Regions from separate parts of the Pseudoalteromonas sp. ND6B genome, predicted to be linked through region 2. Evidence: predicted binding sites of a transcription regulator. Region 2 holds the regulator's gene; the other holds the start of a gene.
The links. The regulator FliA, encoded in region 2, starts transcription of late flagellar genes. The targets are predictions, from matches to a motif close to CTAAAGNTNNNNNNNNNNNNGCCGATA.
Positions count from the first base shown of each region.

Region 1: the regulator FliA is predicted to act here: its motif matches at 1,749-1,775, upstream of ND6B_RS08230 (DUF5610 domain-containing protein).

Region 1 is NZ_JQFL01000044.1:5,885-24,700, reverse strand. It holds gene murI (glutamate racemase) at 1-528, opposite strand, end outside; gene ND6B_RS08230 (DUF5610 domain-containing protein) at 595-1,719, opposite strand; gene trmA (tRNA (uridine(54)-C5)-methyltransferase TrmA) at 1,884-2,981, shown strand; gene ND6B_RS08240 (DUF523 domain-containing protein) at 2,991-3,443, opposite strand; gene ND6B_RS08245 (thiol:disulfide interchange protein DsbA/DsbL) at 3,506-4,144, opposite strand; gene ND6B_RS08250 (thiol:disulfide interchange protein DsbA/DsbL) at 4,164-4,787, opposite strand; gene ND6B_RS08255 (serine/threonine protein kinase) at 4,823-5,797, opposite strand; gene ccoG (cytochrome c oxidase accessory protein CcoG) at 5,878-7,308, opposite strand; gene ND6B_RS08265 (hypothetical protein) at 7,591-7,950, shown strand; gene ND6B_RS08270 (hypothetical protein) at 7,950-8,156, shown strand; gene ND6B_RS08275 (UPF0149 family protein) at 8,169-8,756, opposite strand; gene ND6B_RS08280 (type II secretion system protein N) at 8,779-9,537, opposite strand; gene gspM (type II secretion system protein GspM) at 9,541-10,014, opposite strand; gene gspL (type II secretion system protein GspL) at 10,011-11,219, opposite strand; gene gspK (type II secretion system minor pseudopilin GspK) at 11,216-12,202, opposite strand; gene gspJ (type II secretion system minor pseudopilin GspJ) at 12,202-12,867, opposite strand; gene gspI (type II secretion system minor pseudopilin GspI) at 12,868-13,242, opposite strand; gene ND6B_RS08310 (prepilin-type N-terminal cleavage/methylation domain-containing protein) at 13,242-13,829, opposite strand; gene gspG (type II secretion system major pseudopilin GspG) at 13,879-14,301, opposite strand; gene gspF (type II secretion system inner membrane protein GspF) at 14,371-15,606, opposite strand; gene gspE (type II secretion system ATPase GspE) at 15,609-17,174, opposite strand; gene gspD (type II secretion system secretin GspD) at 17,167-18,816, opposite strand, start outside.
Region 2 is NZ_JQFL01000072.1:20,829-34,793, forward strand. It holds gene fliR (flagellar biosynthetic protein FliR) at 1-555, shown strand, start outside; gene flhB (flagellar biosynthesis protein FlhB) at 565-1,695, shown strand; gene flhA (flagellar biosynthesis protein FlhA) at 1,767-3,875, shown strand; gene flhF (flagellar biosynthesis protein FlhF) at 3,897-5,387, shown strand; gene ND6B_RS03435 (MinD/ParA family ATP-binding protein) at 5,380-6,240, shown strand; gene ND6B_RS03430 (RNA polymerase sigma factor FliA) at 6,267-6,977, shown strand; gene cheY (chemotaxis response regulator CheY) at 7,018-7,401, shown strand; gene ND6B_RS03420 (protein phosphatase CheZ) at 7,418-8,185, shown strand; gene ND6B_RS03415 (chemotaxis protein CheA) at 8,200-10,416, shown strand; gene ND6B_RS03410 (protein-glutamate methylesterase/protein-glutamine glutaminase) at 10,470-11,621, shown strand; gene ND6B_RS03405 (flagellar motor protein) at 11,614-12,378, shown strand; gene ND6B_RS03400 (flagellar motor protein MotB) at 12,384-13,346, shown strand; gene ND6B_RS03395 (ParA family protein) at 13,359-13,965, shown strand, end outside.

The DNA of each region.
Region 1 (18,816 bases), on a different contig from region 2:
TTTATTAATATTTAATCGGTCTAACTCAGTGTGCAACTTATCGATATCTAAGTGCTGGGTAAAAAAGAGAGTCTCTGCCAAAGTAACCAGTTCAACACTACTATATAAACTTGTGGTTATCGATGAGGCATGTTCTTTTATAAGTGCATCAGTATACGGGCTTGATACCGTTGCGGGAGTTGCCAATAAACCTATATGCTTTGATTGCGTTAATTGCGCTGCGGGTTTAATTGCAGGTACTACCCCAACAATAGGAATATCGGTAATTTGACGTACCGAACTTAACGCTGATGTTGAGGCGGTATTGCAGGCTATAACAATTAAGTCGACATTTAGTGACTCATCTTCAATAAATTGAATCAATCCACATAGGCGATGAATGATGGTTTGTTGCGACTGTGCGCCATATGGCAATAATGCATTATCCATAAAATAGCTGTATTGAGCATGAGGAATGCTTTGCTGAATATGCTCAAGCACGGTGGTTCCACCTATACCTGAATCAAATACCATGATGTGCGCTGACAAACTACCATTCCTACTCTTTACTAAGAACGGCAGTTTGCCATGTGGCTTTTGTAAAAGAAAGTAGTTTTACTCAGTGCCTAGCTTTGCAGTAGCGGCGTTTAATTTATCTAAGTTTTCAAACATGGTGTTAGTGTAATCAACCAGTTTATCTATTTCTTGTTGATCTTGATTTAGCCATTGAATGATACCTGATAGCTGACTTTCTAATCCTAGGGTTTGCGCTTTAGAGTAAGCCGATTTTAGATCATCATTAAAAGGGGCAACAGTTTCGGCAATGGCTTTTTCTGATGCTGGCTTAATTTGTTCATACTCTTTAATGGCAGCAACGGTTTTGCTTTGACGTAAGTCCATTGAGAATGCCACCAGCTGTTCATTCCCTAAACTGAGTTCTTGGGCTTGTTCAAATGCTTTATCTAAATCGCCACTGAAAAAGGTTTTACTGACATCTTGTAACTCTGCCATTAAATCATTTATGGCTTGCTGCTCGTCTTCATTAAGCTCACCGTTTACTGACATCAAGAAAGAGAGCTCACGGGATTCAGAAAATTGCGTACTAAATGATTGTGAATCATCTGTTTTTTGATAGCGACTAGATGATTGCGATTGGTAAGCATCTGCAAAGCTAATACTCACCTCATCACCTTCTGCTGTGGTAAATGTATAATCAGCACTATTGCTTAAACTTACATATTGCGCCTGGCTAACAGTAACGCTTGCAGGTTGTGGGTTAAATAAGTTCTGCTCAAATTTATCGAGGCCACTAAAAATACCCTCTTTTGATTTATCAATACCCTCTTCAAGGTCTTGATTGAATACCCCCATGCCTTTTAGTTCATCCACAGCCTCATCAACACCCGTCTGCACTCCTTTACGTGCCTGGCTAAGTATATCTTGTAGTTTCTCATCATTAGCACCATTGGCTTTGGCTTTATTTACCGAGCTTGTTACAAAGTCTAAAACATTTTTAACGACTTCATTAAAATCAAACAGTGGTTTGTCCTTTTTGGTTTCAGCGACCGGCAAACCTAGTTCTTTTGCCATTTTGTCACCTAATACGGCAGCAGCCAGTTCTTTTCCTCGTTGCTGATAACTAGTTAGTGGCGAGTCTATTTTAGGCTGTGGCATTGCTTGATTAGTATTGTATTTATTAGCATTACTGTTTGGAACAAAACTAAAGTTACCTATTTTCATGAGAAGACTCCTATTTAGACTTACTCTTATATCGGCCAAGTAAGCCTATACTGTAGTAAAATGCTCAAAAAAAGCTCACTATATTTGATCAAAACTAGACAAATACGCTTCGCTCCCTACAATAGCGCCGATAAACAGATCTCAACGATAAGGTTATACCGTTAATGGCAGTTATAAATATAGATACCACGCAGTACGATGCACAATTAAATGAAAAAGAGCAGCGTATTACAGAGCAATTTCAACGTTTCGGTGTAAAACAGTTAGAAGTATTTAGCTCTGAGCCCATTAACTACCGCCAACGTGCAGAATTTAGAGTATGGCACGATGGTGACGATCTGTTTCATATTATGTTTGATCAACAAACAAAAGATAAAATACGTGTTGATACCTTTGACCCTGCAGCTCCTTTAGTAGGTGAAATTATGCAGGTGATGATTGATAATTTAAAAGGCTGCGAAGTACTACGTCGTAAATTATTTCAAATAGATTATTTATCAACCCTCAGTGGTGAAATTTTAGTGAGCTTGCTATATCACAAGCCACTTGATGAACACTGGTTAACTGAGATCAATGCCTTAAAGGAAAAGCTAAGTAGCCAGTACAAAATTGACTTTATTGGCCGTGCACGTAAGCAAAAAGAAAAATTGGGCGATGACTTTGTTACTGAGCGCTTAATGGTGAATGGCCAAGAGCTAATCTATCAACAGGTAGAAAATAGCTTTACTCAGCCTAATGCGAAGGTGAATATTAAAATGTTAGAGTGGGCACAAGAGTTATGTAAACCACTAAACAATGATTTACTAGAGCTGTATTGTGGTAATGGAAACTTTTCTATTGCACTTGCTGGTTCATTTAATAAAGTGCTGGCGACGGAAATATCAAAATCGTCGGTGCATTCAGCGCAATATAATATTGCTCAAAACCAAGTAACTAACTTAGATATTATTCGCATGTCGAGCGAAGAGTTTACTCAGGCAATGAAAGGCGAGCGTACTTTCTCTCGCTTAGATGGCATTGACTTGAGTAGTTACAACTGCCAAACCATCTTAGTCGACCCGCCTAGAGCAGGCATGGACACGCTTACGTGTGACTTAGTGGCTAATTATGAAAATATTATTTATATCTCATGTAACCCAGACACATTAGAGCGTGACCTTGAACACTTAACGCAAACCCATGAGGTTAAGCGCTTTGCAATATTTGATCAGTTCCCTTACACACACCATATTGAATCTGGTGTATTTTTACAGAAAAAATAAAATCTAATACTATAATACCAGCGCCTTGATAAGTGCTGGTATTTGCTCTTCACTAAATACTTTAACTTGATTCTTTACCAATAACTTAGCGGTCAGCCCCATGCCTTTTACTTTCACCCCACTATGGCTTCCATCATAAATTGTATTACGGCCACACGAAGGACTAGACTCTTTTAGTAAAGCAAAGCGAATATTATGCTTATTACAAAGGGCTAATGCTTTATTAGCGCCAGCTTCAAATGCACTTGTTACATCCTCAGCAGTATTTGTAATAACTCGATTTTGCTTTATCTCAGCGGGCGCTCTAGGCACGAGTAAACCACCAGCAATCTCAGGACAAAATACAATTAATCTATTTTGCTTTTGCCACAAATTAAGTTGAGGGTGCAATATTGTTTGTCCTTTACCATCATAACGAACTGGCAAACCTAACAAACAACTTGAGATTAAAATTTTTTCCATAATGAATTTTCTTCTCCAAATAAAAAAGCTCCTTTCGGAGCTTTTTTATTTCACTAAACTACTTATTTATTTGCTAAGTAGTTAATAAGTGCGCTTACATCTTCTGGCGATGAAATGCCTGACTCGCCACCTAAGTTAAGCTTGTATTTACCATTAACGATAAACGTAGGAACGCCACGAAGTGCTCCTTTGCCTTTAAAGTAATCTTGGTCGCGTTTCATTTTAGAGCTAAGTGTACGTACCGAGAAGCTTTCAAATAATTTATCAAACTTGTCGCCATCTACGCCTTGCGCTAAAAATACATCTTTTACATCTGCCAACTCATTAAATCGTGCACGCTTTGCATGGATATGATCAAACATCGCTGAAATAATTTTATCTTTTTGAGGTAGTACTTCAGCTGTAGCTAATGCTTGGCTGATCATGGTTTGATGTTCTGGGTCACGTACACCCACAAAATCTACATGGCTTTTCTTAAACTTTACGTTTTTATCTAGCTTAGGTTTGATCTCGGCCAGCAGTGGTTCCATGTTATTACATGCAGGACAGTAAAAAGAGAAAAACTCTTTTACTTCTGGTTTTCTGGTTGCACGATCAGAGACGACATCGTAATGCACGCCCTCTTCGTAAGTGGCAGCAAAACTGGTTGCAGCTAAAGGGAGTAATACAGCAAGTAACCCTGCTTTAACTAATTTGATCATTATTGTGGTGCTCCAAAAATTATAGTTTTAGTAAAAAGCTAATTAACTCATCAAGTTCTTGTTGGCTCTTGATTGTATTAATATTGATTTTGTATTTGTCATTTACGATAAATGTAGGCACGCCAGTTAATGCACCAAGTTCAGAATATTTATTCTGTTTATCTTGCATGGCACGTTCAGCTGCTATGATAGGCAAACTGGCGATGTCGTTATCAAATGTCGTGTTATCAATTGCATTAAGCTCTAATAACTTTTTAACGTCTTTAATTTCAGTTAATGGCGCACGTTGTATATGAATGCTTTTAAAAATTTGCGCTGTTACCGCTTCAGCTTGACCGTGTTTCTTTGCGATTAAGTAAGCAAAGCTTAAATTACTTTGGGCTTGTGGTGAAACGCCTCCCAAAAAGTTGACATGATTTTTTACAAATTCAGCCCCTTCAGGTAAGTTTTCTGCAATCCCTTTGGCTACCGGCTCAAATTTAAAACAATGTGGGCAATAGAAAGAGAAAAACTCGGTTACATTCGGGGTTTTACTTTTTTCAACATCAATTACAGTGTATTGATTACCCGCTTCAAAGTTAGCAGCTAATGCTGCAAAAGGTAAACATAGGATCAGTAAACTTAGTTTTAATTTTTTAAGCATGAATATCTCGTTATACTTCTTTTTAAATAAAAATATTATGGCAATAATTTTAACGGGGCTTCTTGCAAAGCTGCAAACTGCTCTTTAAGCGCTAAAATTTGTTGCTCCCAGTATTTGTCATCTGCAAACCATGAAAAGTTCCGTACAAAAGCAGGATCACTCCAACGTTTTGCAACCCACCCCATGTAATGAATCATACGCATAGCCCGAAGCGGTTCGATCAGCTTAAGTTGTGAGTGATCAAAATCGCAAAACTCTTCATATGCATTCACTAAAGTGTCTAACTGTAACAGCTGTGTTTGTCGATCGCCACTGAGCATCATCCATAAATCTTGAATTGCAGGACCTTGACGGCTATCGTCTAAATCAACAAACATTAATGCATCTCCTGCCCATAGGATATTACCAGCATGGCAGTCACCATGTAAGCGAATGCCTTCTACATTTTTATATTGCTGTTGAGTTTGAGCAATGACTAAATCTAAAATAGTGTAAAAGGAAGTCTCTAATCCCATAGGGACTAACTTACTTTTTTGTAAATGAACTTTAGCTGTATCTAAATATTCATCACAGGTAACGGTCGGTCTTTGGGTAAAGGGTTTCGTTTTGGCTACTTGATGCATACGACCGATTAAACGCCCGAGCACATCGAGTTGATCTAAATTGTCCACCTCAAATAAACGCCCGCCTACACTTGGGAACAAAGTAAACAAATACCCTTGATGTTCAAACAAGCTTTGCCCATTGTGTTTTATTGGCGCCACCACCGGTACTTCAGCGGCGGCTAGTTCAAAAGCAAAGTCATGCTCTTCTTGAATTTGCGCTTTGCTCCAGCGCTCAGGGCGATAAAACTTAACGACGTAACGCTTTGCACCCTCGGCTACAAATTGATATACCCGATTCTCGTAGCTATTTAGCGCTAACAACCCTGACTCAGCATAAATATCCACGCTTTCTATGGCATCCAAAATAAGATCTGGAGTTAAGTCAATAAAGCTAAATTTACTCATATACTTCTTATATAAAAGAAAAGCGGGAATATCCCGCTTTTTTGTTAATAACAGTGCTCGTTTGCCTTTAATAAAGCGACTTATCGTGCCTTAAAAAAGTTGCTTGGCTGCGATATTTTATTATCGGGCTCGTTTATTGGCGACAACACAAAGTTAAACTCGGTCATTGGCGCTTTTAAATCATAAGGATCCATTACCAGTGATAGCGGTACATTATGCGATTCACCAGCGTTTACTGTAAAGGTAGTATCACCTAAGTATTTATAATTATCTAACCCTGTTACATCAATAGAGAATGTTTGCTCGTATTGTGCTTTGTTAATTACTTTTAAGGTGTAGGTGTTTTCAACTAAACCATTAAAATCGACACGATACAACTGATTACGGTCGCGAATAATATCAAAGTCCATGGTTTTACGCATGGCGATATTAGCAACCAGCGCACCGGTAAGTAAGATTAAAATAACACTGTAACCAATCAGCTTTGGACGCAGCGGATGGGTTTTATTCTCCGGTGTTTCTAAATTACGCTCGGTGGTGTAAGAGATAAGGCCTCGAGGGTAATTCATTTTATCCATTACGCCGTCACAGGCATCAATACAAGCGCCACAGTTTATGCACTCATATTGCAAACCATTACGAATATCAATCCCGGTTGGGCAAACCTGCACACACAAGTTACAGTCAATACAGTCACCTAAACCTAACTCTTTAGGGTCTTGTTTACGAGAACGTGGCCCTCGGTTTTCACCACGAGTTTCATCATAGCTTACAGTAAAGGTGTCTTTATCAAACATTGCTGACTGAAAACGTGAATACGGGCATATATGTAAACACATAATTTCTCGCATCCACCCAGCGTTACCATAAGTACAAATAGTAAATACAATGATACTAACTAAGGCATAACCGCCTACATTAAAGGTAACAAATTCAGGCAGTAGTTCGCGAATAGGCGTGAAGTAACCAACAAACGTTAACGCAGTATATAAAGAAAATAATACCCAACTAGTGTGCTTAGCTGTTTTACGCCAGAACTTGTCAAAATCCATCGGCCGTTGATCTAACTTTTTACGTTGGTTAGCGCTGCCCTCAAACTTTTCTTCAAACCAAATAAAAATGAAGGTCCATACTGTTTGCGGACATGTATAGCCACACCACACTCGACCATAAAAAGTGGTAACCAGAAATAAGGCAAACGCTGCTAGCATAAATATAAATGCAAGAATGGTGAAATCTTGTGGCCACAGGGTTAAGCCAAAAATATTAAATTTTTGCTCCATTAGCTCAAATAAAACAGCTTGTTGACCGTTAAAGTTGATCCATGGCAATAACATAAACGCCAGCATGCCTAAAAAGCCAATACGTTGTCTTAGTAATTGATGGAGTCCTGAAACAGCACGCACATAAATACGGTTGCGTGGGTTAAATCTATCTTCTTGACGGCTCAGATCGGGTTTTTGGATCTTAACCTCTGTTGGTATGTTTTTTACTTTAATTTGCTTATCCATTGAAGTTCCTCAACGCCGCTAGGAAATAAAAATTCAGCAATCTTTTTGTACTTTTCGCCTAAGTGTAGCAACTTACATGCTAAACATAATACGCTTTAGGTCGCACTTGTATACTTTCAGATATTTCAGAAATATCTAATTACTCCTCTTATTATACGCATATTGGCTAAAATTACTGACTAGATTGCTAATAATTTATTCAACTTGTGACTTGCTTTTAAGGTGTATTTTATTACACTTGCCGGCTACTAACGTGTTGTTTGGATCAAGGTTTGTGTATTTATGAAGAAATTTTTTATACTAGTGGTTGTGATCCTAGCATTTTTTACCATTGATCACCCCTTGGTAAAAGAGCCTCGTGAGCGCTTACTCGGTGATGGTATAGGCTTGTTAAGCAGCACAACTAAAGTCGATCGTTTTCCTGTCGCAACCATGACAAGAAACAAAATTAATAAACAGTTAGCACTTTCAAGATCCGAAGAAGACTATATTGATAAAACCTTTACCAATGATGAGTCAGTAAAGTTGTTTGAACTACGCTATTGTCGTCAAGGCGATCTAAACCTTTACTTTTATTCAGAACGTTTAACAACGGTATGTCGCATTATCAAAGAGTCATTAGCGCAAGCGAGAGTGAAATAATGGATTTTTCTGGATTAAATAAAAAAGCAAGTAACTCATTTCACAAGCACCGCACTATGCTTAAGCAGTTGGCACAAGGTAAAACACTTAAATGTGAGCATTGCCAGGGTGTATTAACGTTAAATTTAGCCACCAGCGAACCTGGTAAGGGAGTAATACAGTGCAAACAAGGTTGCACTGATATTGAATTAGAGATTGGCGCTTAAGGCTTTACCTACTTATTCATCCCACCCTTCATCGGTATACAAACCACTATTAAGCGCGACAATTTCTATAAGTTCAGCAAAACCTAACGCAAAGTCGCCCATTAATTCATACTGCTGCGCACACAAATGTAATTCATCGATATTATTTTGCTGTGCAATCTTTGCAATCGTTGGTTTATCTAATGCAAAAAAGCTAAGAGTCGCCTGTGCACTTTCAAGCGCTTGCTTGTATTGAATATCTAGTTGCTCACTCTGGAGTAACTTATGAGTATACGTTTGGCTTGCAGTTAAAAAACCTGCAGACCACTGCTGACAAAACTCACGGTCAAACTCAGCGGGTAACTTATAACCAAGTTCAAATACTTGTTCACTTACTTGATGATGTAATGCCATAAACAAAAACAACATGTCTTCATCAAGGTCATTGGCGGTATTAGGTAGAATTTGCTCTAACCATTGATGTACTTCTAATGGCTCAGGTGAACAAATAGTGCCAAATAAATAACCTTGGCTTTGAATAAGGCTCATAGCGCCGGGCTGGGTAGTTAAAAACTCGCTGAGCAGTTTGGCGTGCTGCTCAGTAAACTGAGGTATTTGCATTAAAACTCTTTTTTATAAAATATTAAAATTTAAGTGGATACCGACCTTGGTTATCTGGTCTACCTAAAAACTTCACCGCGTCATGAACTTCTTTCGGTAAAGTGAGATCAGGTTTAACATATCCCGCTACTTTAAAATCAAAATTGGCTTTTAGTGTAGCATCAGCCTCTAACCCTAATCTATTATTTGGCTCAATAAGTATGGCTACATCGCCCGACTTACAACTTAACTTACCGCTTAAATCGCCTATATTAAACCAGCCAGTTAGCCCTTGCACATCAATATCAGGGCTGGCTATTTCACCTTGTAATGATTGGCAATAAGGAGCGCCTGAAACGTATTCATCGAGCTCTAAAATAACGCGTCCTTTAGCAGTAACCGGTAACGGTAAATCAATGCGCTGCATAGCGCGCTCAACCGTTGAACGCACTACAGTATCAGTTATTCTAAGTTCATCATTTGTGAGAGAATAACTAATATCTGCATACCCAGAAATGTCATCACGTTCGCGAGGATTACCAAAACGTAAGTTAGTATTTACTTGAGCTTTAAAGATTGACCAGCCTGATATATCCCAACGTACATTGTTCAACTGTTCACCTTGAAAGCGAAGCTGCATTATTTGACCTTGCCATAGCGTACCAAAAGTTTGCCCTACCTCTAACTGCGCAGGTAAGTAAGGTTTAGCAAAATTTAAAGCCACTGCAGCGGGCAATTTAATAACGCTAAAAACAAGAAAGCTAATTACAAAAACGATGGATAAAATTATTATTTTTTTCATTAACTACTTCTCTAATACTAAACGGCTAACGCGTACATAACCGGATTTATCATCTTGGCTTAAATCTAAATTTTCTACGCTTAAACCATGCTGATTAACCAGCTCGTCAATCCATTGGATTAATTGATTAAACTCCACTGAGTCGAGTGTTAAACGAAGTGAATTATCATTTGGCTGCATTTTACTAATATTAATGCTGTAACGACCGCGCGTATTATTCACTATTTGGCTGAGGTTTTGATTGCTCACCGCTTGCGCTTTACCTGCTGCTTTAAGTTTAACGATACTGTCGTCTACCCATGCTAGCAATTCTTGTTGTTTTATTTGTGATTGTTGCGCATTTTCTATTGCCGTATTTAAGGGTCTAAATATACCCATTACCAAAACAAAAATAATAAATACACCACCCGCAACCATTATTAACTGCTGCTCTTGTTCTTTTAATGAACCCCAATATTTCATGAACTGCTGTTTCATTGTGCACCTCGCAGTCTAATTTCGCCGACGATATAATCACCATCATTATTTAACGACCCCTGCTCAACAGTCACACCTTGCTGCTCAAGAATGGCTTTAACCTTACCAAAGGTTTGAAAGTCTTTTGCACGAGCACGAATACGTAATTCATTACGGCGCTTATCAAAACGTAAGGTTTGCGGTGTAAATTCGCTCACTTGTGAAAATACACTCACCAGCTTGCTGGTTAAATCTAAAAAGCCAGCATCGCTCGTACCTTGCACTTTATCCAGTGCTCCCTGTATTTGATTTTTAATTAAGTGAGGGCGCACCCGCGTGCCTGGAAAGGCTTTTTGAAATCGCTCTACTACTTGTGATTTAGCTACCTCAAGCTGCGAATTAAGCTGATGTAATTCAACCGCTTTAATAGCCACACTCGATAGCAAAGCAATAACACTAATTATGGTGGCACTTTTCCAGTAACCCCACCATAAAGCCGTTTTCTTTTTAATCGTGTAAGGCCCTTGACGCAAATTAAATTTAAGCTGATCTAACTGCTTAGCAAATAATGCTAACGGCAGCTCATAATCACTGGTTTGCGGATGCAAGGTAAGCGTTTCAGGAAATTGCTCTGCAGGGCTGTAATGTTTTATATCAGGGTTACCTAAAGCCGTTAGATATTCCTTTAACCAGCTGCTTTCAACCGCACCGATATGCCAGTCACCTTTTTTAAATAGCCATTGCTTGTTGAGCTCAATTGCCGCTACACAAGGCTCTTCTGCACTGGGCAATAACAAGCCATCCGGCACTATTTTATGAGCAGTGAGCTGGTGTTGCTCAAACACCTCTAACCAGTGCTCAAACCAATCGCGATTCATTAGCGCAACCCTAATTGCATGCTGCGCTTCAACCATTGTCGGCTCCCCTAGCGCTATATAGATATCGTCTATATCACAGGCAATATCCTCTTCGAGCATATAAGGCAGTGCTTGCTCTAGCTTACGGTTCCATTTAGTTGGCAGTATCACCGTTTTTAATTGCACTTGGTCACATGGTAAAAGTACCACGAGCTCTCGGGTTGATGCTTTTTCAGTTAGTTCACTTAACTGGCTGGCATTTTGTAACTCGCCACTGGCTATTATTTCTTGTTCTTGTGGTGAGTATATTAACCAGTTAAGCAAGTCTTGTTCGGTTTGACCCGTGCGGATCAACAGTATCTCTGTCACTGTACGCCTCCAAATTTTCGCGCCAGTATCGTTACCTCGCCATTGCTGGCATACAGTAATGTGGTCATCGAAAAACGCAAATCAACAAATTTTGCCTGCGTTTGTAATTTAAAATATTCACTTTTTAAACTAAAAAGCTTTTCTACTGCTTTGATATTTTTGCCGCCTTGTTGTTTAACAGACTCAAAAAACTCTTCAATATTATCAAAGCCATTTTCAGGTCGCGCTGCAATTACCGCTTGAGCACCCGAAACACTCAGTTCGTCTATTAGGCCACTGAGCAATAAAGCTTGCTCTTCAGTGACTGTATTAACATTAATTGAAAGTAACGTACTACCTGGGATCACACAGACAAAAGGCAGCACTTTTTCCATAACCAAAGGATTAAACCCTTTAATTAAACGCAGTTCAGACACCGATGCAAATAAGCTATTAGCCGTCATATATGGAAACTGACGAGATAAATACTCCCCCTCTTCGGCACCAGAGCGATAGGTTATACTGTTCTCATCAAGCCAATCAAACACACTGTCGGCCATCCCTTCTTCTGATTCATCACTGGGTAAATCATCTATATTTTCTAAAATAGCAAACAACGCTTTATGTGCTGGGTTAGTTTTATTACCGCTATTTGGGTCTGGCTCAACCCCAAGCGCGTTTAAATTTAAACACGCTTGTAAATCAGTCAACTGGCCGCTTAAAGTGCCGTTCTCAACAGGGTACTTTACATCGCCTTGCTTTGCCCAGGGCTGCGCTAATGTGGTTTTTTCAGGATCGTCTTTTTTACTTTGAATTAAACCTTTAATTGCTAGCTCTTCAGCACCATAGGCATACCATTTCGCTTGTTGCTGACTTTGTAAATTGGTACTTCTTTGTACTTGCACCATTAAATTAGCACTCATTTCAACGGCTAAAATAGCTGCAAGCGCTACAATAAATAACACAATAACCAAAGCCGCGCCGCGCGAAGATTGTTGGTTCATCAAGGCGTACCCCGGCCATTAGGTTGCGACGGGTTAGTCCCCTCAGTTACTGGTTTAGGTAGCTCTTTACCGAGTCCTGGCACTAAAAACACACGCCTGATAGGCTCCGCATCCATTTGCTTTATAGTTACCGCAACGGCTTTAGGTAATGCCTTAATTTGCCAGTCTTCTTGCCACTTACCGCTACCATCTAAAAACTCAAATTTAAGCTCTTCGACTGCGGCTAAAATAACTTGGCTACGAGGCTCCATATTATCGAGTTGATCGACATAAATGCGATATACGCGTTCTAACTTGTCATCAATGACGCGATAACCAACAGCTTGTAACTCTGAGCGAGGGAGTAAGTTAATGGGATTCATCCAACCATCACGTACAAAGGCAATACCATCAAGCTGGCTTTCTAAAATGTAGCGTCCAGCAAGTAAGTATCCCTCTTGAAAATCTCCAGCTTCATTACGCACTTGGCGTTTAGTCATTTGGCTAAAGTCTTGATCCATTAGCCTGAAGGCTGTTTGTAACCCATTTAGTTCAGCAATTTTTTCATCTGATGCTTGTTTAGCTCGCGTTGTGGTATCAAGTATTTGGTGGGTGGCCATAATCACAAACGCCAACACACCTAGTGCCACCATCACTTCTAATAATGTAAAACCGCGCTGCTTCACTTAAAGCTTACCTTTATTTAAGTAAGTGCTTAACTCATAAATTGAATTTTCGTACTTATCATCCGTAAACACATTAATAGTGACTTTTACAAAGCTCTTGTCGGCAGTGGGCACAACATCTTGGCGCCAAAACCATTCAATACCCGCCATCATCTCACTGCCGCGGGTACCATTTTTACCTTGCCATTTTTCGCCTTTCGTTCGTTGTTCTACCAATACATTCTCAGCGACCCATGAGCCATACGTTTGTTCTTCAATACTTGATAAGTGATGAATATGCTCACCGGTTGCTTGCATTGCCGCAATACCCGCCATGGCACAAATACTCAGTGCAACTAAGACTTCTAATAATGTAAACCCGTGGTATTTTTTCATTATTGGGGCTCTCGACGAAAATCGACTGGGGCTGCAAATTTACCTTCAATAAAGTACACCGGCTCTGGCTGATCTTTTAATTCAAGCATGAGCTGAAACGCACTTACATCGGCAGAGGATAAAATAAGCACTTGCGGTACTTTTAACTTTTTAAGCTCTAATAAACTGTCTTCATTGTTACCACTCATTAGCTCACGCCAATTTGACTGCTCTAGTAAGTTATCTTGTGCCCAAGGTAGGTCTTCAAGATTAAGTGTTAATTTAAATTGGGGTTCGATCTCAATTGGCTTAAATAAAGCTTCACGATCAAAGCTAATCCATTTTTCGCCATCAAACACTAAAAATTCAAGCGTATTTTGCTCAACTAAAAGGCCTAATTCTATTTGATTAAGCACCGCAAATTCCGATGCGGCATTAATGGTGGTATGCAGCCTATTTGCTTGCTTGTCTAACGCTTCTTCAGCGCCGCCATCTAAGCTGTATACCACCATTTTGGTGGCAAAGGCGATGATCACCAATACCACTAAAATTTCTATTAAACTAAAACCATAATGCTTTGCACTCAGGTGCTTAGGGCTTACCTGCATGGCAAGCCCCAATGTATTATGTTTAAGTGCATGGTAAAGTTATTGGTCATTACTGCTTATCTTCATCCCAATTACCAATGTCATCTTCGGTGGCTGGTTCGCCATCTGGACCCATCGAAAAGATATCAAATTTACCTATTTCTCCAGGGCTGATTAATTGATAATTATTACCCCATGGATCTTCCGGTAACTTGCTAATAAAGCCACCATCAGGAAAACGCTTTGGAATGGGCTCAATACTGGTTTTAGTAACTAATGCCTCTAAACCTTGCTCTGTACTTGGGTAGCTTTTATTTTTAAGCTTGTACAAACTCATAGCATCTTCTAACTGCTGAATATCTAAATGCGCTTTATCAATAGCCGCTTCTTCTTGCTGGCCCATAATATTAGGTGCCACAATCGACATGATCATCCCGATGATAACCAGTACCACCATGACTTCTAATAAAGAAAAACCTGATTGTTTATTCACGTTATTACCTCGTTATTCTAAAAACACTAAGCAAAAATGATTTGTTTAAATCATTAATATAAAAAATACTTAAAGACCTACGGCCTTGTTCATTGCCATAATTGGCTGCAAAATTGCCATTACTATGAAAAGCACAATCACTGCCATAGAGGCAATCATTGCCGGTTCCAATAATTTTAATGACACATTAACCATACTTTCAAACTCGCGATCTTGATTGTTAGCAGCACGCTCTAACATTTGCTCAAGTTCACCGGACTTTTCACCACTGGCTATCATATGTAGCATCATTGGTGGAAACAACTTAGTTTGCTGTAGTGAAGCACGAAGACTCGCCCCTTCACTGACTCTTTCTGCGGCATCTGCCACTGCTTGCTTTATTTTTTCGTTAACCAACACCCCACCTGAAATACGCATTCCTTCAAGTAGCGGCACTGAGCTTGACGATAAAATACTTAATGTACGGGCAAAGCGCGCCGTGTTAATACCTCTAGCAACCTTACCTATGCCTGGCATATGTAATACTTTTGCATCCCACCAAAACCGTACTTTAGGTTTTTTAAGTGCGTATTTAATTCCAATAGCAATCGCCGTGATCGCTAATAAACTAACAAACCAATAATTTTGTACAAAATGACTACCCGCCATGACCCATTCGGTTGTCCAAGGTAATACTTGTTTGGTTTTTTCAAACGTTTTTAGTATTTTAGGCACCACAGTACCTAATAATACTGAAACAATACCAATAGCGAACACGACCAAAATAATGGGATACACCATCGCTTGCGTAATTTGGCTACGCATGTGTTGGCGTTGCTCGGTGTAATCAGCCAATCTGTTAAGTACTTGATCTAAGTGACCTGACTTTTCACCTGCGGCCACCATTGCACGGTATAAATCGTCAAATACATGCGGAAATTCACTCATCCCATCAGCAAGCGTATACCCTTCCACCACTTTAGAGCGCACAGACATTAACATACGTTTTAGCCGTGGTTTTTCACACTGCTCAGCAACCGCCATCACGGCACCCTCAACGGGTAAGGCTGACTGAATTAGGGTCGCAAGTTGACGTGTAATCAAAGCAAGATCTGACGTTGATATTGTCGGCTTAAATAAAGAGCCTAATAATGGCGCTTTTTGACCTCGAACTTGTTTATCATCTTGAGCAGCTGGCACCACCTCGAGGGGGGTTAGCTTTTGATCGCGTAAAAGTTGGCGAACTTGCTTTGCTGTATCCGCTTCTAAAATTCCTTTTTTTTCTTTTCCCCGGCCATCTAATGCACGGTATTCAAACGCCGCCATTGTTAGCCTTCCTCACGGGTTACGCGTAATACTTCTTCAAGCGTTGTTTTACCCGCAAGTACGCGGCTGCAGCCATCTTGACGAATACTTGGGCTGCGTTTACGAATATATTTCTCTACGCTTTGCTCACCTTTACCGCTGTGGATCATTTCACGAATAGTTTCATCAACGACTAATAATTCGTGAATACCTGTACGACCACGATAACCGTTAAAGTTACACTCTTCACACCCTACCGCGCGGTAAATCGTCGGAGCATTATCAAACGGTACGCCGAGTAATTCACATTCACGCTCATCTGCAATATGCCCTTCTTTACAGCTATTGCATAAGGTACGTACTAAGCGCTGTGACAATACGCCGAGTAATGATGACGATAATAAGAATGGCTCAACACCCATATCTTCCATACGGGTAATTGCACCTGAGGCGGTATTGGTATGCAATGTAGACATAACTAAGTGACCAGTCAGCGATGCTTGTACACCAATTTGAGCGGTTTCTAAGTCACGTATTTCACCAACCATAACCACATCAGGATCTTGACGTAAAATAGCGCGTAGGCCACGGGCAAAAGTCATATCAACCTTGGTATTAACCTGTGTTTGGCCAATACCTGGGATTTCATACTCAATGGGATCTTCAACCGTTAAAATATTGCGATCCCGCGAGTTAATTTGGCTCATACCGGCATATAAAGTAGTACTTTTACCAGAGCCTGTAGGGCCTGTAACTAAGATTATACCGTGAGGCTTACTAATTAAATCAGCAAATAGCTCTCGGTTTTTCGCGGTCATGCCTAAATCTTCAAGGTTTAAACGCGCATTGTTTTTATCAAGCAAACGCAATACGACTCGCTCACCAAAGCTCGATGGCATAGTCGATACACGCACATCTACTGCACGCCCTGCAATACGTAAACTAATACGGCCATCTTGCGGTATACGTTTTTCTGCAATATCGAGTTTGGCCATTACTTTAATACGCGATACCAGCAAAGAGGCTAATTTACGATTAGGTTTTAAAACTTCTTTGAGTACGCCATCCACTCGAAAACGAATAACCAGTTCTTGTTCAAACGTTTCAATGTGGATATCAGATGCGCCTTCCTTAATGGCCTCACTCAACATGGCATTAATGAGTTTGATAATAGGCGCGTCGTCATCACCAGCAAGTAAATCTTCAGTTTGAGGAAGCTCATCAGCCAGCGAGAATAAATCAACCTCGTTACCAATGTCTTCCATCATTTGCTGAGTTTCTGAGCTGTCACGTTGATACGATGCTTCTAGTAATAACTCAAATTTATCATCTTCTAGTTGCTCAAGTGTGAAGCCATGTCCTGCAATGCGGCGCACTTCTAGCAATACATCAATATCCAACTCGCCACGGTAGTAAACAACTCGGTTATCCTTATGTTTACTAAGTAACGCACCCACCCGCCTTGCATATGAAAACGGCAAACGCTTTGCAGGCAGCTCAATTAAATCCTCTTGTTCAAGCATTTCATCGTTGTTATGTGCAGCTGGATGAACAACGTCTTGATTAATATCTTCTATCGCATTAGTCATTGTTACGCTCTTGTGCATTTTGTTTGCGTAAATGCTCTTCGTACGTAGGTGGTAACACTAATTCGTCATTCCACTCAGGTAAAATAGGCGTATCAGACATTGGCATTAAGTTAATGCCATCTTCACGCTTTTTAAATTGCTCACCGCGAATAAAGTTATATTTACTAAAGCTGAGCTTATTCATACTAATGCCATCGCGAATAATGGTCGGTCTAATAAACACGATTAGATTACGTTTTCGCTTTGTTGTATTAGTTGACTTAAACAAGTGGCCTAAAATAGGAATGTCGCCTAATAGTGGCACTTTTGAAACGCTCTCTTGTACATCTTCATCAATCAAGCCACCCAATACCACCATACCGCCATCATCGGCCATTACAGTAGTTTTAATTGCGCGCTTGTTCACCGAAATATCGACTGCTGTTGCGCCACTAACACTTGAAACTTCTTGCTCTATGGTCAACTGCACCGCTGAACCATCATTAATTTGAGGGGTTACTTTAAGTTTAATACCCACCTCTTGACGCTCAACCGTTTGAAATGGATTTTCGTTGTTACTACCTGTTTGCGAACCAGTAATGATTGGCACTTCTTGACCAACTAAAATAGATGCTTCTTCGTTATCCATTGTAGTAATAGATGGAGTCGCTAGAATATTCGAATTAGTGTCGGTTGAAACAGCTTGAACAATTGCGCCCCAGTCATTTTTAATTACCCCCATGGCTAAGCCATTAATACCACCGAGTAATGATGCTAGTGGGCCGTAGTCACCTTCAGTTGTTTCATCATATTTGGTGACAGTACCTGATTCAGTACCAATGATATTTTTAGTTACCGTTTTATCACGGGCTTGTTCTGCCGCTACGGCTAACGAACCAACAGGTACTGTTGTACCATTATTAAATTGTAGCATCCCACCTTGCTCTGAAATCCATTGCAGGCCAAAGTTAACGCCATCACCTTCCATGACTTCAATAATAATGGCTTCTACTAATACTTGTGCGCGGCGAATATCTAAACGCTCAATAACCGATTCAAGTGAACGCATCGTATCTGGCTGAGCGGTAATGACGAGTGAGTTAGAATCAGGATGTGCTTCAATACTCGTGTCGTTTCTATTACTACTACGCGCATTGTTGGTTGCTCCGCCTTTTGAATCCTCTGCCAGCGATTTACTCACACCTTGAAGTACTTTGACTAAATCTTCTGCCTTTGCGTAGTTTAGGTAAAATACTTTGGTATTACCTTGGCTTTCAAGTTCGCCGTCGAGACGTTTAATAAGATCAATGGCGCGGGTACGAGCTTGACCTTCACCACTCACAATCACGCTATTAGTTCGGCCATCAGCCACAACTTTAGGAATTAAAAACTCAGGAACGCTGCCCTTGCCACTGTCTTTATAAATATTATCAACTACCGATACCACATCATCAGCTGTTGCATATTTAAGTTTTACAATATCAACGCGCTTATCACCCGCTTGGTCAACAGAGCGAATAATTTCTACCAAACGATTAACAGAGGCTGCGTGTCCTGTTAGCATCATCACGTTAGCGGCATTAAAGTTAGCAACATGACCGCCATCTTTTTGGTCACTAAACTGGCGAACCAAAGGGCCTAACTCTTGTACGCTGACATTTTT
Region 2 (13,965 bases):
CAACAAATGTTGATTGGTGTCGCAATTGGTTTTGCGTCCACACTATTACTCAATACGTTTGTGTTAGCCGGTCAAATTCTTGCTATGCAAACCGGTTTAGGTTTTGCATCTGTTGTTGACCCCTCTAATGGGATGAGTGTGCCTGCAGTGGGGCAATTTTATCTAATATTAGCTACCTTATTATTTTTTGTGTTTAATGGTCATTTAATGATGATTCAAATGGTGGTGCACAGTTTTGAAGTACTCCCGATTGATGGCAATTGGTGGGCGGTTGATCATTACTGGGACATAGTGACATGGGGTGGTTGGATGTTTACCACTGCATTAGTGCTGTCATTAGCACCATTAACCGCCATGCTGGTTATTAATATGGCATTTGGTATTATGACCCGTGCTGCACCGCAGTTAAATATTTTCTCGATAGGCTTCCCATTTACCTTAGTGGCAGGGCTCGTTATTATTTGGGCAACGCTCGGTAACTTTGTCACTCAGTTTGAGTTCCAATGGCTAAAAATGGTTGAGCTGATGTGTACTCTAGTTGGTTGTTCCCCTTAGGAGAGCGTAATGGCTGAAGATTCCGGACAAGAAAAAACCGAAGAACCCACCCCCAAAAAAGTTGATGATGCTAAAAAGAAAGGTCAAATAGCGCGTTCTAAAGAGTTAGGTACCATGTTTGTGCTTATTTTTTCTGCTATTTCCTTATTAATGTATGGGCCTGAAATTGGCAAAGGCTTGTACCGCATTATGGGAAGAATGCTGAGTCTTAACCGCAATGAAACCTACGACACCACCAAAATGTTTGCCGTATGGGGAGAGGTGGCCGACGTACTGTTATTTCCTATGTCGATGTTTGTACTCATTATTGTATTGGCTGCATTTATCGGTAATACCATGCTTGGCGGCTTTAATTTTAGTTGGCAAGCAGCTGCGCCCAAAGCCAGTAAAATGTCGCCAATGAAAGGCTTTACCCGCATGTTTGGTCCACAAGCGGCTATAGAATTGCTTAAGTCATTATTAAAGTTTGGCTTGGTGGCAGCATTTGCTATTTTTTTAATTAATACGTTTTTTGATGAAATCTTACATTTAAGTATAGAAAGTGCGCCTGGCAATATTGTTCATGCTTTGGAAATTTTAGCGTGGATGTTTTTAGGCATGTCTTGCACCTTAATTATTATTGCTGCTATTGACGCCCCATTTCAAAGCTATAGTCATAACAAACAGCTTAAAATGACTATGCAAGAGGTAAAAGACGAATATAAAAACTCAGAAGGTGATCCGCAGATTAAAGCGCGCATAAGGCAAACCCAACGTCAAATGTCGCAAAAGAGAATGATGCAGGATGTGCCAGACGCCGATGTTATTGTTACCAACCCTACTCACTATTCCGTAGCTTTAAAATACGATACAGAGCGAGCAGGCGCGCCTATTGTATTAGCCAAAGGTGTGGATGAGCTCGCCATGCAAATTCGTAAAATTGCATTGGGTAATGAAGTGCCTGTTGTTGAGTCTCCAACTTTAACCCGAGCGCTTTATCATACTGCAGAAGTGGGTGAGCAAATCCCCGATCAGCTCTTTACTGCGGTTGCTCAAGTGCTTGCTTATGTGTTTCAGCTTAAACGGTTTAAAAAAGGTCGTGGAAAACGCCCTGTTGCCCTTAATAAAAAGCTGCCTATCCCCGATGAATTTAAGTATTAACTGCTAACCAACTAACTTGGAATAGTTATTGCAATTTCAGCGTAGTGTCAATTTTTTGAAATTGTAGAGTTATGGAATTTAAAGCGGTATTACAACAACTTAATAAAGATAAAAAAGAATATGCGAAGGGCGTTGGTACACCGCTTTTGGTGTTGGCTGCGCTGGGCATGGTTATTTTACCGCTGCCTCCATTCCTGCTTGATATATTATTTTCGTTTAATATCGCGCTTGCGTTAGTTGTATTACTGGTCACTGTATACACCATGAAGCCGCTTGAGTTTGGTATGTTCCCAGCGGTGCTGTTAATTGCAACCATAATGCGCTTAGCACTCAATGTGGCCAGTACCCGGGTGGTACTGCTTGAGGGTCATAACGGTGGGGATGCTGCTGGTAAAGTCATTGAAGCATTTGGTTCAGTGGTAATCGGTGGTAACTACGCCGTGGGCTTGGTGGTGTTTTTAATTCTGATCATCATTAACTTTGTGGTAATCACCAAAGGTGCTGGTCGTATTTCAGAGGTATCAGCGCGTTTTACTCTAGATGCTATGCCAGGTAAGCAAATGGCCATAGATGCAGATATGAATGCCGGTTTTATCAGTGCCGAGCAAGCCAGAGAACGTCGTGAGGAAGTAACCCGTGAAGCTGACTTTTATGGTTCTATGGATGGAGCTAGTAAATTTGTAAAAGGTGATGCTATTGCTGGCATAGTCATTTTAGTGATCAATATTGTGGGTGGCTTATTTGTTGGCATGATCCAACATGATTTAAGTTTTTCACGCGCTATGGAAGTGTACACACTATTGACCATTGGTGATGGCTTAGTCGCGCAATTACCTTCATTACTACTTTCAATTGGTACTGCAATTGTTGTAACCCGTCAAAATGAATCGCACAACATGGGCGATCAGTTTAAGAAGCAATTAGGTAACGAAAAGTCGTTATTTATTGCCTCAGGTATCCTTATTACTATGGGCTTAGTCCCAGGTATGCCACACCTTGCATTTTTAAGCTTAGGGGCGCTTTTAGGTTACCTTGCATACTATACTCAACAAAATAAACTGAAATTAGCCGCTGCAGAAGCAGAAGAAGCCGAAAATGCGGCCTCAGGTACCGGAATTGCGGCTAAACAAGAGCAAAAAGAACTGGGTTGGGATGATGTTCAACAAGTTGATGTTATTGGTTTAGAAGTCGGTTACCGACTCATTCCTCTCGTTGACCAATCACAAGGTGGCGAGCTGTTAAACCGTATTAAAGGAGTGCGTAAAAAACTATCTCAAGAGCTAGGCTTTTTAGTGCCGCCGGTGCATATACGCGATAATCTAGAACTCGACCCAAATGCATACCGCATAACCATGATGGGTGTATCAAGTGGTGAGGGTGAGCTTAAACATGGTGATGAATTAGCGATTAACCCAGGCCAAGTATTTGGCCCGTTAAAAGGAATTGAAACTAAAGATCCGGCGTTTGGTTTAGATGCAGTTTGGATAAAACCTGATCAAAAAGATGAAGCACAGTCTTTAGGTTACACGGTGGTTGATTCGGCTACCGTGGTGGCAACCCATATTAGCCAGTTACTCACCAATAGCGCCGCTTTATTACTCGGACATGAAGAAGTACAAAACTTATTAGATATGTTAGGTAAGAGTCACCCTCGCTTAGTTGAAGGACTTGTACCTGAGGTATTACCGCTGACCACCATCGTGAAAGTACTACAAAATTTATTAAATGAAGGGGTAGCAATACGAGATATGCGCTCAATTGTTCAAACCCTTGTTGAGTATGGCCCTCGCAGCCAAGACCCAGATGTATTAACGGCTGCAGTGCGAATATCACTGCGTAGATTAATCGTCCAAGATGCCGTTGGTATGTCTTCTGAAATCCCTGTCATAACCTTGGCGCCTGAGTTGGAACAGATGTTGCATCAGTCACTTCAAAATGCAGGTGATGAAGGTGCCGGAATAGAACCAGGGCTTGCTGATAGACTTCAAACATCATTGAATGAAGCGCATCAAAATCAAGAAATGGCCGGTGAACCTTCAATATTGCTAACGTCAGGAATGTTACGCACTGTGTTATCTCGATTTGTTAAATACACCATTCCAGGATTGCGAGTGATGTCTTATCAAGAGATACCAGATGAAAGACAGATCAAGATTGTCAGCTCTGTAGGCCAACAATAAGATTTTAAAGGGGTTTGAATTATGAAAATTAAACGTTTTTTTGCTAAAGACATGCGCACTGCACTAAAAGAAGTAAAAGAAGAGTTGGGTGTTGATGCGGTTATTATGTCAAATAAAAAACTAGCTAATGGCGTTGAAATTGTTGCTGCAGTTGATTACGACAAAGCAGCGACAAAACCGCCAGAGCAGCCTCAAAGCCAACCTGCTGCAAGAGCTTCATTTGCACATACTGAGCAAAGTTCACATAATTTTGTTAAACCAGAACCACAACGCGCTCAACCTAAGCCACAAGCAAAGGTTGCAGATAGCTTACAAGCCTTACTAGAGCGTCAGTCTCCACGTCCTCGTTCAGCAGAGCTTGCTTCAATGTTTTCACACTCTGGCATTGACACATCTGGCCACTATCAAGAACAAGAGCCTGTGCAATCACGACCTAAAAATATGTTTGAACGTGAACAAAGCGCGCCAGTGCGCCCTCGTACCCAAGCCGATAGCTTAGGTTTTGACGACTTAGACAGTGGCTTTGACGATTTAGATTCACCTAGCGCACCGCGTCAGCAAACAATGCATAAAGAATCAAGTGACATGAGCACAATGCGTGAAGAAATGAACGCAATTCGTCAACTATTAGAGCACCAAGTATCAGGTTTAATGCAGCAAGATATGGCGCGTCGCGACCCGACCCGTGCATGTATGATTGACCGCTTAGTCGGTATGGGTATAGAGAAAAATGTTGCTGAGCAAATGGCATGTTTTGTACCGGACGATGTGTCTCGCCAACAAGGCTGGAAAGCTTTATTGAACATGGTTGAAGATCAAATGCAAACCACTAACAACGAAATACTTCGCCAAGGCGGTGTTTTTGCGTTAGTTGGACCTACTGGGGTGGGTAAAACCACCACAGTTGCAAAACTGGCAGCATTAGGTGCACAAAAATACGGTGCCGATAAAGTAGCGCTTATTACTACCGATACCTACCGTATTGGTGCCTATGAGCAGCTAGCAACGTATGGTCGTATTATAGGTTGTGGCGTTAAACAAGTTAAAGATGCAAATGAATTAGCAGAAGTTTTATACCATTTACGAAATAAACGTCTAGTCTTAATTGATACAGCAGGAATGAGTCAACGTGATTTACGCTTAACCGAGCAGTTAAACACCTTGATGCGTAATCAGCGTGTTGATATACGTAGTTATTTAGTATTAAGTGCGACGGCGCAAATTAATGTATTACAAGAAACAGTAAGGCACTTTAAAAAAGTACAGCTAAGTGGATGTATTTTTACTAAACTTGATGAGTCATTGAGTTTAGGTGAGATTATTAGTATTGCGATTCAAAATCGTCTCCCAATAGGGTATCTTACTAACGGTCAGCGAGTACCAGAAGATATTAGAGTGGCAAATGCCGAAAAACTAGTAAAAAAAGCTGAGCAATTGTATTTAAAAAGAATAAAAGCACAACAATCACGACACCAATCAGTGGCGTCGAGCACAGTAGAGATGTATGATTAACACAGTTTTAGATCAAGCAAGCGGCCTTCGCAAAATGAGCAAGAATAATAATAACGGCGTAAAAGTTATCGCTGTCACCGGCGGCAAAGGTGGAGTGGGTAAAACGAACGTATCCCTTAACACGGCAATCGCGTTAGGCCAACAAGGCAAACGTGTGCTTGTACTAGATGCTGATTTAGGATTAGCGAATTGTGATGTGATGCTTGGACTGCGCGTTGAGCGTAATTTATCTCATGTTTTATCGGGCGAATGTGAACTTGATGATATTTTAGTCGAAGGTCCCGCAGGCATAAAAATAGTGCCTGCAACATCGGGTTCGCAAAGTATGGTTGAGTTATCACCCTCAGAGCACGCTGGACTTATTCGTGCATTTAGTGAACTTAACACCGACTTTGATATTTTAATTGTTGATACCGCTGCGGGTATTTCCGATATGGTGCTGAGTTTTTCTCGCGCAGCGCAAGATGTGGTTGTGGTGGTATGTGATGAGCCTACATCAATTACCGATGCCTATGCTTTAATTAAAGTACTTAGCCGTGAGCACGGCGTTTATAAATTTAAAATTGTTGCCAATATGGTGCGTAGTTTACGCGAAGGGCAGGAATTGTTTGCAAAACTTTCAAAGGTTACCGACCGATTTTTAGATATATCAATGGAGTTGGTTGCAACGGTTCCATATGATGAAAATATGCGCAAATCAACGCGCCGCCAAAAAGTAATTGTTGAGGTTTTTCCTGGGTCGCCTGCTGCAATTGCTTTTAAAACACTGGCTACAAAAATTGCTAAGTGGCCAACACCTAGTCAAGCCTCGGGTCATTTAGAGTTTTTCATTGAGAAACTAGTTAGTAACTAACAATGACAATACCGGTGAATAGAGCTATGGGATATCAGTCAACACAAAATTTAAATATGATTGTTGAAAAGCATGCCTCATTAGTCAAAAAAGTGGCGTGCCATTTAATTGCTCGTTTACCGGCCAGTGTGCAGCTAGATGATTTAATTCAATCGGGTATGATTGGTTTAATTGAAGCTTCAAAAAACTTTGATGCAAGCAAAGGCGCAAGCTTTGAAACCTTTGCCGGTATTCGTATTCGTGGTGCGATGATAGACGAAATGCGCCGAGGCGATTGGGTTCCACGTTCAGTTCACAGAAAAAGCCGTTTGGTTGCAGAAACTATTGTTGCGCTTGAGAACAGTTTAAACCGTGAACCTAAAGATAGTGAAGTTGCTGAAAAACTTGAAATTTCGCTAAATGAGTACCATCATATTTTAAACGATGTAAATGTAAGCAAAGTGTTAGGTATTGAAGACCTTGGTATAGATGACGATGTGATTACACCTCATGGCCAAGATTTAGCACTAGACAAACCGTTCAATAATGTTAAAAATGAACGGTTTAATGAGTCTTTACTCAGTGCAATAAAGTCGTTACCGGAAAAAGATGCAATGGTGCTTTCTTTGTACTATAACGATGAGATGAATTTAAAAGAAATTGGGCATATACTCGATGTAAGTGAATCGCGTGTAAGTCAGATACATGGTCAGGCGATGATTAAGCTTAAAGCAAAAATCAATGACTGGATAAACTAGAAGTAAGTAAATAAAGGTTCAGGCCTCACTGGAGGATGTTTTGGATAAAAACATTAAAATTCTTGTTGTTGATGATTTCTCAACAATGAGACGTATTATTAAAAACCTGTTGCGCGATTTAGGTTTTACCAATGTTCAAGAAGCAGATGACGGGTCAACTGCTTTGCCTATGTTGCAAAATCAAGCGTTTGATTTTGTTGTAACAGATTGGAATATGCCAGGCATGCAAGGTATTGATCTTTTAAGGGCAATTCGAGCTGATGAAAAATTAAAGCATATTCCTGTTTTAATGGTTACAGCAGAAGCTAAAAAAGAACAAATAATTGCTGCGGCCCAAGCAGGTGTTAATGGTTATATTGTTAAACCATTCACTGCAGGTACATTGAAAACTAAATTAGAAAAAGTGTTCGAACGCTTAGGTTAATGAGAGGGAGAGGCTTATGTCAGCACCTGCTGCGCCTCAGATTACTTTAGAACAAGCTCGCCAGTTAGTTGTTTTTTTAGAAAATGGTGAGCAAGATAAAGCGAATCAGTTAATTTTAGAAACAGCTTCACAAGAGCAATCACAGTTATTTGCTGAGGTGGGTAAGTTGACGCGTCAACTGCACGAAGCTTTAAAAAGTTTCGAGTTAGACACGCGTTTAACAGACATTACCACTGATGCCATCCCTGACGCAAAAAAACGCCTTAACTATGTCATGGAAATGACAGAAAACGCAGCCAATAAGACAATGGATGCGGTTGAAGCAAGCTTACCATTAGCACAAGAAATCGCTGACGAAATAGCTGATATCAAGCCAACGTGGGATCGTTTAATGAACCGCGAAATAGAGCTTGGTGAGTTTAAATCACTTTGTCATAGTATTGATAAGTTTATGAGCAGTTCTCATCACAAAACCGATGAGTTACAAATGCTGATGACTAATGTGCTGATGGCTCAAGACTATCAAGATTTAACCGGTCAGGTTATTCGCCGTGTTATTGAACTTGTCCGTGAAGTTGAAGAAAGTTTAATTCACCTGTTAACTGCATTTGCAGCGCAAGGTGGTGAGGTTGAACCAACTGAACAACCAGAAAAAATAGAAGATCCCATTGTTGCACAAACACTAGCAGGTCCCGAAGGGCCTATTATTGATAAAGAAACGCGTAATGATGTTGTATCTGATCAAGATGAAGTTGATGATCTATTATCAAGTTTGGGCTTCTAATAGGAGAGTACTGCATGAGCTTTGAAGTCGATGAAGATATTTTACAAGACTTTTTAGTAGAGGCCGGAGAAATCCTTGAGCTTTTATCTGAACAGTTAGTAGAACTGGAAAACAACCCAGATGATACTGAGCTACTAAACGCAATATTTCGCGGTTTCCACACTGTAAAGGGTGGCGCTGGCTTTTTGGCTATGACAGAGCTTGTTGATGCATGTCATGGTGCTGAAAATGTGTTTGATTTACTGCGCCAAGGTGTAAGAACAGTTAACTCTGAATTAATGGATGTGATTTTACAAGCACTGGACACCATTAATGAAATGTTTGCCACGATTAAAAATCGTGACCAGCCAGAGCCTGCTGATCCAGAATTACTTGCAGTACTTCACAAACTTGGACAGCCACCGACAGCAGAAGAGCTTGCCGGCGATTCTGTGGTTGAAGATGTAGCTCCTGTCGAAACCCCATCGGTAGAGCCCGAACCAGTTGCAGAGCAACCGAGCAGCGATGCTGAAGAAGACCCGTTTGCTTTTGATGAATTATTTAGCGGCCCAGATAGCAGCAGTACTGAGTCTCAGATTGATGAAATAACCGAAGACGAATTCGAAAGCCTACTTGATGAACTTCATGGAAAAGGGCAAGCCCCACAAGAAAAACAATCATCATCAAGTGACAATGATGTCAGTGGTGATATAACTGACGATGAGTTTGACAGCTTATTGGATGAACTTCATGGTGTAGGCAGCTTTGGCGAAGTGAGCCAAGCAACCGCAAGTACACCACAACAAACACCATCAGCCCCTGTGGCTCCACCAAGTAACGAGCAAAGCTCGGGCGATGATGAAATAAGTGACGACGAGTTTGAAGCGTTACTTGATGAACTTCATGGTAAAGGTGCACCTAAGTCGATAGAAACACCGGCTCCTGTAAGTAAACCAGAACCAGTGGCAGCTAAAAAGCCAGAACCAGTTGCTGCAGCTAAGCCACAGCCTAAACCAGAGCCAGCTAAGCCGGCTCCTGCGGCACAAGCAGCTAAAGCTGCGCCGCCTAAAAAAGCAGCGCCTCCACCGGCAGAAACAACAGTACGTGTTGATACCAAACGCCTAGACCAAATAATGAACATGGTGGGCGAGTTAGTACTTGTGCGAAATCGCTTAGTGAGTTTGGCGACTAATTCTGATAGCGAGGCTATGGGTAAAGCTATTTCCAACTTAGATGTTGTGACTGCTGATATCCAAGGTGCAGTAATGCAAACACGAATGCAGCCAATTAAAAAAGTATTTGGCCGTTTTCCTCGTGTTGTACGTGACTTAGCACGAACACTTAAAAAAGATATTAATTTATTACTTGTCGGTGAAGACACCGATTTAGATAAAAATTTAGTGGAAGCATTGGCCGATCCATTGGTGCATTTGGTTCGCAACTCGGTCGACCATGGTATTGAAATGCCCGATATTCGTGAAGCATCGGGTAAACCTAGAACAGGTACGGTGACTTTATCAGCTTCGCAACAGGGTGATCATATTCTACTTACCATCCAAGATGATGGTGCCGGTATGGATGCTGAAAAGCTTAAAAAGATTGCGATTAGTAAAGGGGTGCTTGATCACGACCAAGCGAGTCGTCTTTCTGATACTGAAGCTTATAACCTTATTTTTGCACCTGGGTTTTCAACCAAAGAAGAAATCTCAGATATTTCTGGCCGTGGTGTTGGTATGGATGTGGTTAAAACAAAAATCACTCAGCTCAATGGCTCGGTTAACATAAAATCAGAAATGGGCGTAGGGACTACTTTAGAAATCAAAGTTCCACTAACACTTGCGATATTGCCTACCTTAATGGTGGTGGTGGGAGAGCAAACCTTTGCCTTGCCGCTAGCGGGTGTAAGTGAAATATTCCACTTAGATTTAACAAAAACTAATGTGGTTGATGGCCAGCTAACGATTATTGTTCGTAAAAAGTCGATTCCATTATTCTACCTTGAACATTGGCTTATAAAAGGCGCTGATAGAGGTCAGCGAAAAGCACAAGGGCATGTCGTTATTGTGCAAATAGGGACTCAAAAAGTAGGGTTCGTTGTTGATTCACTAATAGGTCAAGAAGAAGTGGTGATCAAGCCTCTAGATGCATTATTGCAAGGTACGCCGGGTATGGCGGGTGCGACTATTACCTCTGATGGTGGAATTGCACTGATATTAGATGTACCGAGTATGCTAAAGCATTACGCTGGATAATAAAAAGTAGGTATAAACTTTATGCCTACCCATTCATTGAATAAGAGAGCGAAATGGCTGTTAAAGTTTTAGTAGTTGATGATTCAAGCTTTTTTCGCCGCAGAGTGAGTGAAATTCTTGAACAAGACAGCGGCATTGAGGTAATAGGCTTTGCTGTAAATGGCCGAGAGGCCGTCGAAAAAACAGCTCAGTTACGTCCTGATGTTATCACCATGGATGTTGAAATGCCGGTGCTGGATGGTATTAGTGCTGTGAAAGAGATCATGGCGAGTAATCCAACACCTATTTTAATGTTTTCATCGTTAACACGAGCAGGGGCATCTGCCACTTTGGATGCGCTTGATGCTGGGGCGATGGACTTTTTACCTAAAAAGTTTGAAGATATTGCTCGCAATAACGATGATGCAATTAAGTTATTGCAAAATAAGGTTAAGGAAATAGGCCGCCAGCGTATTGGAAGAATTACGAGAACGGCCCCATCTCCAAGTATTAGTAAACCAGCGTCAAACAGTTCTGAACGCTTTTCTAACCTTGCTAAAAAGCCGATAGTTCAACCTGATCGTAGCTTTAATAATGCGAGTCCTGCACCTAATAACAGCAGTGCCTCAGCGCGTGCCAGTGGTAAGCAGTATCAGTTAGTTGCTATTGGTACATCCACAGGTGGGCCAGTTGCACTGCAAACTATTTTGACGCAATTACCTGCTAATTTTCCACACCCTATTTTACTCATACAGCATATGCCTGCTGCATTTACCCCGGCCTTTGCTACTCGCTTAGATGGCTTGTGTAAGATTAAGGTAAAAGAAGCGCAGCAAGGCGATAGATTACAACCTGGGTGCGCTTATTTAGCGCCAGGTGGCCAGCAAATGATGGTAGAAGGACGTGGCTCTAATAGAACCCTTCGTGTGTTTGAAGATAAAAATGAACGAGTAAACTATAAACCAAGTGTTGATATTACCTTTGCCAGTGCGGCCAAAGCGTATCAAGGTGATGTGCTTGCCATTATTTTGACAGGCATGGGTGCAGATGGTCGTGATGGTGCTCGCATGCTTAAGCAAACTGGCGCTACAATTTGGGCTCAGGATGAAAAAAGCTGTGTTGTCTATGGTATGCCTCAGGCGATAGCCAGTGCAGGTTTAGCGAGCGAAAGCATTAGCCTTCATGATGTGGCTGCACGCTTAAAAAGAGAGGTTGGCTGTGGATAAGCTTTCTGTTTTAGGATTACTGGTTGCATTAGGTGCTATTGCAATCGGTTATTCTTTAGAGGGAGGTGTGGTATCTGCGCTGTTTAATGGGCCTGCACTAATTATTGTATTAGGCGGTACATTAGGTGCGGTGATGCTACAAACATCAGCCAATACATTTAAAAAAATGCTTAGTATTACTCATTGGGTTTTTGTTACCGACGACCATGATATTGAAGATGCTATTGAGCAAGTAAAACGCTGGTCGCATAAAGCCCGTCAAGAGGGTTATTTAGCATTAGAAAACGAAGCACTTGCGCATTCAGATCCCTATGCCGCCAAAGGACTGAGTTTATTAGTTGATGGCTGTTCAGAGCAAAAACTACGCGATACCCTCGAGATTGACTTATTACTTGAGCGAGAACGATTACTTGAGGCTAGCCGGGTATATGAAGCAATGGGTGGGTATAGCCCAACTATTGGTATTTTAGGTGCTGTACTTGGGCTTATTCAAGCCATGTCATTTATTAACGATCCTGAGCAGTTAGGAACGGGTATTGCCACCGCGTTCATTGCAACTATATATGGTGTTGGTTTGGCTAATTTATTATTTTTACCCATGGCCAATAAGCTAAAGCAACGGGTTGAACAAAAGATGCTTTATCACGAAATGTTAGCGGAAGGTGTAATTGCTATTAGCCAAGGTGAGAGCCCTATTAATATAGAACTAAAGCTTGAAGCCTACCGCGTTGAACGTCCAATTTTACAGGCCCATTAGCGCCTATGTTACGCCGTCGCTTACGTCATCACCAATTAAAGAGCCAACATACTGAGCGTTGGTTAGTTTCTTATGCGGATTATATGACCATAATGTTTGCATTTTTTGTTGTATTGTATGCAATTGCGATAAACAAAGAAGACAACATCAAGGTTTTATCTGATTCTCTTGAGCATGTTTTTGATAAGTCTGCAAAACAATATTCTCAGCAGGGTAACGGGGTAAATGGTGATGCTTTATTGCTTGAAAGGGTGACCCCTGAGGCTGAAATACTCTATGGCGAAAGTATTCAAGAGCTAGAGCAAGGCCCAGTGTTACTCGATGGTCAAAGTGACAATAGCAATATTAGTCAACGCCACTTAGGTAAGCCGCTGGATAGTTTATTGGCTAAATTACAATCGTCGCTGATTGATGAGATACGCAGTGGCGAGGCTAGCTTAGAACTAAGCCAAGACTGGTTGGTTATTGAGCTCAATTCCGGATTGTTGTTTGCCAGTGGTAGTGCTGTTGCACATAACAAGGCCAAAGAGATTGTAAAAAAAATTGAAGCAATCATCGCATCAGTCGATAACTATATAAGAGTACGCGGGTATACAGATAACGAAACCATACGAAATGAAATATTTCGTTCTAATTGGGAGTTATCAGTGGCGCGTGCAACCTCAATATTAGTTGAGCTAGAGCGTTTGGGCATTGAATCCGCGCGCATGGCCATTGAGGGATATGGTCAATACTCGCCCTTTGCCGATAATGATACCGAAGCTGGGCGTGCTGAAAACCGTAAAGTCGTGATTGCACTTTCTAAATATGGTTTAGCACCAGATCCCTCTGATGAACAAACGAAATCATCAATTTCAGTATCAGAGCAAAGTCAGCCAGAAATTGAGCTACCTGCCCAAGACGATACAATAAAAATAATCCGTTTACCGCATGGTGGCATCCGTGTTACAACGCGCAACGAACAGTAATTAGGATGTAATGTGAAAGTTTGGACAGTAGCCAATCAAAAAGGGGGAGTAGGCAAAACCACTACAGCGGTTAGCCTTGCAGGGATCCTTGCGCTTCAAGGCAAGCGTGTGTTATTGATTGATACAGATCCTCATGCTTCACTAACCTATTACTTTGGTATTGATTCAGAAGATTTAGAGGTCAGTGTTTACGATATTTTTACTCGCGGCTCGAGTATGAAAAGTGAAGAAATACTGCAAGCATTATGCCCCTCAACAATTGAAAACCTAGATATTTTACCTGCAACTATGGCGATCGCGACACTTGACCGTAGCATGGGTAATAAAACGGGAATGGGCCTGATTTTAAAAAAAACACTGGCTAAAATTAGCGAGTATTACGATTACGCAATTTTAGATTGCCCACCTGTTTTAGGTGTGCTGATGGTCAATGCGCTTGCCGCCTGTGAAAGAGTCTTAGTGCCGGTGCAAACTGAGTTCTTGGCGCTTAAAGGGCTCGATAGAATGATGCGTACTATGGAATTAATGCAAACCTCTCAAGCGAAAAGCTATGAATATACTATAATTCCAACTATGTATGATAAACGAACCAAAGCATCGCTTGAGGCCTATAAAACAC